Regions from separate parts of the Comamonas sp. w2-DMI genome, predicted to be linked through region 3. Evidence: predicted binding sites of a transcription regulator. Region 3 holds the regulator's gene; each other region holds the start of a gene.
What was found. The regulator FNR, encoded in region 3, switches genes on or off when oxygen is low (the NO sensors DNR and NnrR bind a similar motif). The targets are predictions, from matches to a motif close to TTGATNNNNATCAA.
Positions count from the first base shown of each region.

Region 1: clpB (ATP-dependent chaperone ClpB) is a predicted target of FNR. The motif match lies at 913-926, and genes of this name have one in related genera.
Region 2: cyoA (ubiquinol oxidase subunit II) is a predicted target of FNR. The motif match lies at 1,050-1,063, and genes of this name have one in related genera.
Region 4: V8Z74_RS11030 (oleate hydratase) is a predicted target of FNR. The motif match lies at 901-914, and genes of this name have one in related genera.

Region 1 covers NZ_JBANEL010000023.1:25,090-27,289, forward strand. Annotated here, with positions in the region: gene V8Z74_RS20480 (helix-turn-helix domain-containing protein) at 1-873, shown strand, start outside; gene clpB (ATP-dependent chaperone ClpB) at 1,044-2,200, shown strand, end outside.
Region 2 covers NZ_JBANEL010000019.1:45,812-48,011, reverse strand. Annotated here, with positions in the region: gene V8Z74_RS18440 (MFS transporter) at 1-762, opposite strand, end outside; gene cyoA (ubiquinol oxidase subunit II) at 1,158-2,200, shown strand, end outside.
Region 3 covers NZ_JBANEL010000003.1:224,502-226,701, reverse strand. Annotated here, with positions in the region: gene hemN (oxygen-independent coproporphyrinogen III oxidase) at 1-587, opposite strand, end outside; gene fnr (fumarate/nitrate reduction transcriptional regulator Fnr) at 835-1,557, shown strand; gene V8Z74_RS05540 (hypothetical protein) at 1,630-1,923, opposite strand; gene V8Z74_RS05535 (FixH family protein) at 2,155-2,200, opposite strand, start outside.
Region 4 covers NZ_JBANEL010000008.1:183,738-185,937, forward strand. Annotated here, with positions in the region: gene V8Z74_RS11020 (enoyl-CoA hydratase/isomerase family protein) at 1-297, shown strand, start outside; gene V8Z74_RS11025 (DUF4259 domain-containing protein) at 363-773, opposite strand; gene V8Z74_RS11030 (oleate hydratase) at 983-2,200, shown strand, end outside.

The DNA.
Region 1 (2,200 bases), on a different contig from region 3:
CTGCGCCGCGTGCTGGGGCAGTCGCGCGCGCAGCTGCAGCGCAGCGCCATGCTGGGCCAGGCGCTGGAGCTGGCCGTCTGGGCCAATCGCGACGACGAGGTGCACTACAGCCGCCAGGGCCACCACACGCTGTCGGTCTATCTGGCCGGCGGCCAGGGCTCGCAGCTCAAGGGACGCGACGATGCCCGGGGCGCCGCAGGGCGCTTTTGCGTCTTTCCGTCCGAACATGAGTCGTACTGGCTGGTGCGGGAGCCCGTGCAGTTCCTGCACCTGTATGTTTCGGACATCGCCTGGGCCGACCGCGTGGTGCGCCTGCTCGATGCCGAACCGCGCAGCCATACGCTGGCGCCGCGGATCTATGCCGAGGACGCCTGCTACCACCAGTGGGCACAGGCGCTTTCCCGGCTGGACTGGGGCAGCGACGAAGGCCTGCTGCAGGCCGATGCCCTGAGCCAGCAGGTGCTGGACCGGCTGGTGCTGCAGGCGGCCACGCCGCAGCGGCGCAGGGCCCTGGAAAAGCCGCTGGGCGGCCTGTCCTCGCCCGCGCGGCGCCGGGTGCTGGAATACGTGGAGGCCCATCTGGCCGACAGCAAGGCACTGAGCCTGGCGGCGCTGGCGCAGGTGGCCAGCCTGTCGGAATACCACTTTGCCCGCATGTTCCACCGCAGCATGGGCTGCACCGTCCACGAATGGGTGCTGCAGCGCCGGCTGCAGCGGGCCCGCCAGTTGCTGCAGGCCGGCGTGCGCCAGCCCACCCTGGCACAGGTGGCGCGGCAATCGGGCTTTTCCAGCCCGAGCCACCTGCTGCGCAGCTTTCGCCAGCATTTTGGGCTTACTCCTACGCAATTCGCGCAGCGCCGGCGTGATGCTTGAACGCGATGTTTGCGCGTGGCTGGCGCCGTGCCGCGCTGTTTGACCTGGCTCAAACGGTGAAGGCATGCAGGGTTTTTGTGCGGCCTGGCGGCATCGCCGTGTCTTGAAAATCCCCTTTCGGCTATCAGATGAATCTCAGTGACTCTGATACGGAGTGAAAGCCTTACACCATGCGAATTGACAAACTGACCACCAAATTCCAGGAAGCCCTGTCCGATGCGCAGTCCCTCGCGCTCGGTGCCGACCAATCCACCATCGACCCCCTGCACCTGCTGGTTGCCATGCTGCGCCAGGACGAGGGCCCGCGTTCGCTGCTGCAGCGTGCGGGCTGCAATGTGCAGCAGCTGCAGTTCGAGGCCGAAAAAGCCCTGAAGGACCTGCCGCGCGTGCAGCAGCAGGGCGATGTGCAGGTGGGCTCCGAACTGGCCCGCCTGCTGCAGGCCACCGAAAAGGAAGCCCTCAAGCGCGGCGACCAGTTCATTGCCAGCGAGCTGTTCCTGCTGGCGCTGGCCGATGCCGCGGGCTCGGCCACGCGCGCCGGCGTGCTGCTCAAGCAAAGCGGCGTGAGCCGCTCCAGCTTGGAGGCCGCGATCGACGCCGTGCGCGGCGGCCAGCGCATGGACAGCCCCGAAGCCGAAGGCCAGCGCGAGGCGCTCAAGAAGTACACGCTGGACCTGACCGAGCGGGCCCGCAGCGGCAAGCTCGACCCCGTGATCGGCCGCGACGACGAGATCCGCCGCGCCATCCAGGTGCTGCAGCGCCGCAGCAAGAACAACCCCGTGCTGATCGGCGAGCCCGGCGTGGGCAAGACGGCCATCGTCGAAGGCCTGGCCCAGCGCATCGTGGCCGGCGAAGTGCCCGAGAGCCTGCAGAACAAGCGCGTGCTGTCGCTGGACATGGCCGGCCTGCTGGCCGGTGCCAAGTACCGCGGCGATTTCGAGGAGCGCCTCAAGTCCGTGCTCAAGGAAGTGGCGCAGGAAGAAGGCCGCATCATCCTGTTCATCGACGAGATCCACACCATGGTCGGCGCCGGCAAGGCCGACGGCGCCATGGATGCGGGCAACATGCTGAAACCGGCCCTGGCGCGCGGCGAGCTGCACTGCATCGGCGCCACCACGTTGGACGAATACCGCAAGTACATCGAAAAGGATGCGGCGCTGGAGCGCCGCTTCCAGAAGGTGATCGTGGACGAGCCCTCGGTGGAGGACACCATCGCCATCCTGCGCGGCCTGCAGGTCAAGTACGAAGCCCACCACGGCGTGGACATCACCGACCCGGCCATCGTGGCCGCGGCCGAGCTGTCGCACCGCTACATCACCGACCGCTT
Region 2 (2,200 bases), on a different contig from region 3:
CAGGCTGGTCACGCTGATGGGCTCGAGTTCGCGCTCCTGCAGCATCTCCGTATAGGACTGGCCGACCACCAGACGCAGGCGCGCGAACAGCGCCACGACGTTGATCGCAAACGCCACGCAGAACGGATAGCGCCAGCCCCAGGTCAGGAATTCGTCGGCCGTCAGATTGCCGTACAGATAGGCAAACAGGCTGGCCGCGATCACGAAGCCCAGCGGCGCACCCAACTGGCCGATCATGGAATACCAGCCGCGGCGGTTCTTCGGTGCCGACATGGCCAGCAGCGACGGCAGCCCGTCCCAGGAGCCGCCGAGCGCAAGGCCCTGGCCTATGCGCAAAATGGCCATGGCCACGATGGCATTGACGCCCACACTCTGATAGGTGGGCAAGAAGGCCATGCCCACGGTGCAGCTGCCCAGCAGGAACAGGGCCAAAGTCAGCTTGGTCGCCCGCCCCCAGTGGCGCTGCACGGCCATGGAAATCGCCGTGCCGATGGGGCGCGCGATGAAGGCCAGCGCAAAGATGGCGAATGCGGCCAGCGTGCCGTCGAGCTTGGACAGGAAGGGGAACAGCACGGACGGGAACACCAGCACGCAGGCAATGCCGAACACGAAAAAGTCGAAGTATTCGGACGAACGGCCGATGATCACCCCCACGGCGATTTCGCCGGGGGTCGCTTCTTCATGCGTATCTGCCAGGGCCAGGGTTTCGGAATTCACATAGTCTTGGGGAGTAAGACCAACGGACGGATTGAGGCTACTCATATGAACGCAACTCCTTGTCTTACTTGCTGTCTCTCGACACCTACAGGTTTCTGTGTCTGCCACTTTCTCAGCTGACGCCATCCGTTCTACGCGCAAGACATGAAGCCTGCAATAGCGGTTTCACCCTGAACACTGTCAGCGGCTGCCCCCCGGCGCACGACTTTTGAAGAACGACGGCCCGCCCAGGGATGGCAAGGGTCGACAACAGATGGAAACAGGTCGCGGCACGGAGGAGAGCATGGCGGCGGGGCATGGGGATTGCCCCGGGAAATGTCAACCCATACCCTTTGACCTTGGACAAAATGTCCAATCGACAAATGCAAACTTCGTATTACATTTGACCAGATCCAGTAATCCGCGTTTACACCTAAACGCGCCTTCGTCACGCCTATAGCATGTTAAAACTCAAGGAAACCCGTGGGCCTGCGTGGCTCATCGCGGCAGCTTTGGCAGCCAGTCTCGCTGGTTGCAGCAAAGCCGTCGTGCTCAATCCTGCTGGCGACATTGCCGCCCAGCAAGGCCAGTTGGTGATCACAGCCACGCTGCTGATGCTCATCATCATCATTCCAGTGATCTTCCTGACGCTGCTGTTCGCCTGGAAATACCGCCAGTCGAACACCGAAGCGCACTACGACCCCGAGTGGCACCACTCGACGGCACTGGAACTGGTGATCTGGACGGTTCCCCTGCTGATCATCATCGCCCTGGGCGCGCTGACCTGGATCAGCACCCACAAGCTCGACCCCTATCGCCCCCTGGACCGCATCTCCGCCAGCAAGGCGCTGACGGCCGATGTCAAGCCCCTGGAAGTGGAAGTCGTGGCCATGGACTGGAAATGGCTGTTCTTCTACCCCGAGCAGGGCATCGCCACGGTGAACGAACTCGCAGCCCCGGTGGATCGCCCCATCCGCTTCAAGCTGACCTCGACCAACACCATGAATGCGTTCTACGTGCCTGACCTGGCCGGCATGATCTATGCGATGCCCGGCATGCAGACCGAGCTGAACGCCGTCATCAACAAGCCCGGCGTCTACAACGGCCTGGCTTCGCACTACAGCGGCGCGGGCTTTGCGGGCATGACCTTCAAGTTCCACGGCGTGAGCAACGAAGAGTTTGCGCAGTGGGTTGCCAAGGCCAAGACCGATGGCAAGCCCCTGACGCGCGATGCTTATCTGGCACTGGCCAAGCCCAGCGAACGCAACCCCGTGGAGCGTTTCTCTGCCGTGGATGAAGGCCTGTACAACAAGATCCTCAACCGCTGCGTCGAGGACGGCAAGATGTGCATGCACCACATGATGGCCATCGATGCCGCTGGCGGCGAAGCCTATCTGAAGAGTGCCGGACTGAACCTGCCGCAGGACGTGTGCACGGTGCGCAATGCCGACCGTGTGGTGGCCCTGCTGGACCAGCGCGCAACCCCAGGAGCTGTCGCACAGCA
Region 3 (2,200 bases):
TGCTCGGCAGGCTGCACGCGGTGCACGGCCTGCTGCACTTCGGGATCGAAGTCCTGCACGCCGAAGCTCAGCCGGTTGAAGCCCAGTGCCTTGAGCGCGGCCAGGCGTTCGTTGCTCACGGTGCGCGGATCGACCTCGATCGAATACTCTCCGCCGGCCTCCAGGCGGAAGTGCCCGCGCAGCAGCTCCATCAAGCGGCGCAGCTCGTCGTCGGAGAAAAAGGTCGGCGTGCCTCCGCCCAGGTGCAGCTGGCTCACGGGCTGGCCCCTGCCGCAGTGCCGGGTGTGCAGGTCGACTTCGCGCGCCAGGTAGTCCAGGTATTCGGCGGCCTTCTCGTGGTGCTTGGTGATGATCTTGTTGCAGGCGCAGTAGTAGCACAGCGAATCGCAGAACGGGACATGCACATACAGCGACAGCGGCAGGGCCCGCGTGGCGCCGAACGGCGCTTGTGCCTTGCGCTGCTGCAGCGCAAGAATGTAGTCCTCGGTACCGAAGGCTTCGACAAAGCGGTCGGCCGTGGGAAACGAGGTGTAGCGCGGCCCGGGTATGTCAAAGCGGCTCAGTAACTCAGGCGTGACAGCGGTCATATTTTCTTGGCAGGATGCGTTTCATGCCCGCAAGCGCTGTACAGTCGGAAAAGGCACTGACAGCAGCGGCATGGCAAGCGCATGATTGGGGTCGGAATATCGGCAATGTGCGCCAAAGCAAGAAAGCCGTCCTTGACGCACATCAAGAGATGCCGAGGCAAGTGCTGCCACAATTTGATTCATCTCATTACCATTGACGAGGTCACTTGCCGGCACGGGCCACCGCCCCTGCCGCCGACGTTTGCCCATGAACCTTCAGACCATCAAAGCATCCTGCTCCAACTGCAACCTGCGCGAACTGTGCATGCCCATGGGCCTGGATGACGAGCAGATGCAGCGCATCGACGCCATCGTGGCCAAACGTCGCAAGGTCAAGCGCGGCAGCCTGCTGTTTCGCAATGGTGAGACCTTCACGTCGCTGTACGCCATCCGCACCGGCTTCTTCAAGACCTGCGTGGCCACCGAGGACGGGCGCGACCAGGTGACGGGCTTCCAGATGGCCGGCGAGATCATCGGCCTGGATGGCATCGTCAACGACCACCACACCTGTGATGCCGTCGCGCTCGAGGATGCCGAGGTCTGCATCATGCCCTTCGACAAGCTGGAGGAACTATCCCGCGAAGTCACGGCCCTGCAGAACCACGTGCACAAGGTGATGAGCCGCGAGATCGTGCGCGAGCACGGCGTGATGCTGCTGCTGGGCAGCATGCGCGCGGAGGAGCGCCTGGCGGCCTTCGTGCTCAACCTCGTGCAGCGCCTGTCGGCGCGCGGCTTTTCCAAGTCGGAGCTGGTGCTGCGCATGACGCGCGAGGAAATCGGCAGCTACCTGGGCCTCAAGCTCGAGACCGTGAGCCGCACTTTCTCCAAGTTCGCCGAGGAAGGCATTGTGGAAGTCAAGCAGCGCCACCTGCGCATTCTGGATACCGAGGCCCTGAAGCGCATCGTCAACAGCCAGCAGTGCCAGAGCTGAGCGGCCCTGTTTGTCCAACAAAAGCCCGCCGGCTTGCGCCGCGGGCTTTTTTCCTGGCCTTCTGGCAACCGCTCAGTCCGGCTGCCAGTCGTGCTCGGCCAGACGGATGGGGGCCGGCCGCGCGATCGCGGCGCCGTTGAGCTCGGCCAGGCTGCGGCCCAGCAGGCTGGTCAGCAGGCTGGAGAACATGGCCACGCCCCAGAACACGAAGAAGGACACCGTGTAGACGGCATTGCGCGACCAGGCGACCGGCTCGCCCGCCAGATGCAGCTCCAGCGGATCGACAAAGGCAAAGACCAGCATTTCCATCACGGCGGCTGCGAGGAACGCAGGCCAGGCAATCCACATCCAGCGCTGAGCGACCATGGGCTGTTCTCCTGAAAGCTCTCATGCGATGGCTGCATTCTGGCCAGCAACCCGGGCGCCAGGCAAGACCGCCGCGGGCATTACCCGAGGCGGGAAACCCTGAAAGCTATCAAAAACAGGAGCTGCTGGCACATGCCTCATCTCCTGTTCCAGAGCAAACTCCTTTGAAGCCCAATGCTTTCAGGCGCAAGCCGCTCTTATTTTTGCCATATTCATGAGGAAGCCCCCGCCTCAGCGGTCCGTGGGGTGGTCTCCGGCGGGCGTGAGCGCATGGTTG
Region 4 (2,200 bases), on a different contig from region 3:
CTGCGCAGGCGCTCTCCGCTGATGCTGCATGTGGTGCTGGAGCAGATCCGCCGGGCGCGCGGCATGACGCTGGCCGAGGACCTGCGCATGGAGCGCGACATGGTGCGCCACTGCTTCTACCTGCGCCCCGGCCAGAGCGAGACCGTGGAAGGCATCCGCGCACTGGCGGTGGACAAGGACCACCAGCCGCGCTGGAACCCCGCGCGCATCGAGGATGTGCAGGAGGCGCAGTGGCAGGCCTTCTTCGACAGCCCCTGGCCGGCATTTGCCCATCCGCTGCGCTATCTGCGCCACTGATCCTGCCCCGCGGGCAGGGGCGACGGCCGCCGCCTTTTTCACAGGGTGGCGGACGGGAGCGCAGGTCAATCGCCGCCGACTTCGCGTTCTTCTTCCCAGTCCCCGCTTTCATCGGCCTGCGCCGCAGCCAGGGCCAGCATGCGGTCGAATGTGGCCTCCAGCGTGAGCCTACGGTTGTGCCTGTAGTCGGCATCGGGCTCCAGGGCGTCGATGCTGGCATCCCAGGCAGCCAGAAAGGTTTCTTTCCATCGGGCCAGCGTTGCGCTGGCGGGCCACTGGGGTTCCATGCCGTTTTCGGTCATCACGCACAGCAGTTCGATCCGGCAGGGCACCAGGTCGGCGTCCGGCTCGTCGGCCCCCAGCGATTGCGGCGAGGCCATGGCTTCGGCAATCTCGTCAAGCAGCTGGCCCGTGATGTCGTCCAGCCAGTCCAGTGCGGTGTCGTTGTCGAAGTTCCCGTGCGACCAAGTGCCCATATGACCTCCTGTTGCTGCTTGGCTTGGACAGGAGCCCACCTTAGGTCGCGCCGATGTCAAAGCCGTGTCAGAGAACATCGGCAGGCAGGGGCGGTGCGCAGCCGTGGACTGCGGTGTTCTGGCTCTCTTGCTGCAGATCAATCGGGGTCCGGGTTTTACCTGATATATGTAGGGTGTCACCATCAATGGCATCCGAGAAAGGCAAGACCATGAATCGTGCAGACTTCAACACCCCCAGCCAACCCAGGGCTTCTGTTCGTGTCGAGGCGAATGTTGGGGAGGGCTTCTGGCGCAAGGGCGCGAAAGACACCTTGCCCCCGCCGGACATGGTGGGCCCGTACATGCGCAATCGTCCGGTACCCGCAGCGCCGGTGCCGGGGCGCAAGGCATGGATCATCGGCAGCGGCATCGCCGGGCTGGCAGCGGCTTTCTACCTGATCCGCGACGGCGGCATGAAGGGGGAGGACATCACCATCCTCGACACCCAGCGCGTGGCCGGCGGCTCTCTCGATGGCGCGGGCAATGCCGAGGACGGCTACATCGTGCGCGGCGGCCGTGAAATGAACTGGAACTATGACAACTTCTGGGATCTGTTCCAGGATGTGCCGGCACTGGAGTTGCCCGCAGGCTTCAGCGTGCTCGACGAGTACCGCTGGGTCAACGACAACGACCCCAACTGGTCCAAGGCGCGGCTGATGCACAAGCAGGGCCAGATCCGCGATTTCTCGACGCTGGGCCTGAGCAAGTCGCACCAGTGGGAGATCGTCAAGCTGCTGCTCAAGCGCAAGGAGGACCTGGACGACATCACGATCGAGCAGTATTTCAGCAAGAGCTTCCTCGAGACCAATTTCTGGTACCTGTGGCGTTCGATGTTCGCCTTCGAGAACTGGCAAAGCCTGCTGGAGATGAAGCTGTACATGCACCGCTTCCTCGACGCCATCGATGGCCTGACCGACATGTCGGCCCTGGTGTTCCCCAAGTACAACCAGTACGACAGCTTTGTCGTGCCGCTGACCCGCATGCTGCGGGACCAGGGCGTACGGGTGCAGTTCGATACCCGGGCCCATGACCTGGACCTGCGCGAGGAGGGTGGCAGCCGTACCGTGACCGCGATCCGCTGCAAGGTGGCGGGCCGCGAGGAGACCATTGAAGTCGGCGCCAACGACGTGGTGTTCGCGCTCACGGGATCGATGACCGAGGGCACGGCCTATGGTGACATGGATACGGTGCCGGTGCTGGCGCGCGGCAATGCAGAGCCGGGCGAGGACAGCGACTGGATGCTGTGGAAGAACCTGGCGAAGAAATCGCCGGTCTTCGGCAGGCCCGAGAAGTTCTGCGGCGACGTCTCTCGTTCGATGTGGGAGTCGGCCACGCTGACCTGCAGGCCTTCGCCGCTCATCGACAAGCTCAAGGAGCTGGCCGTCAAC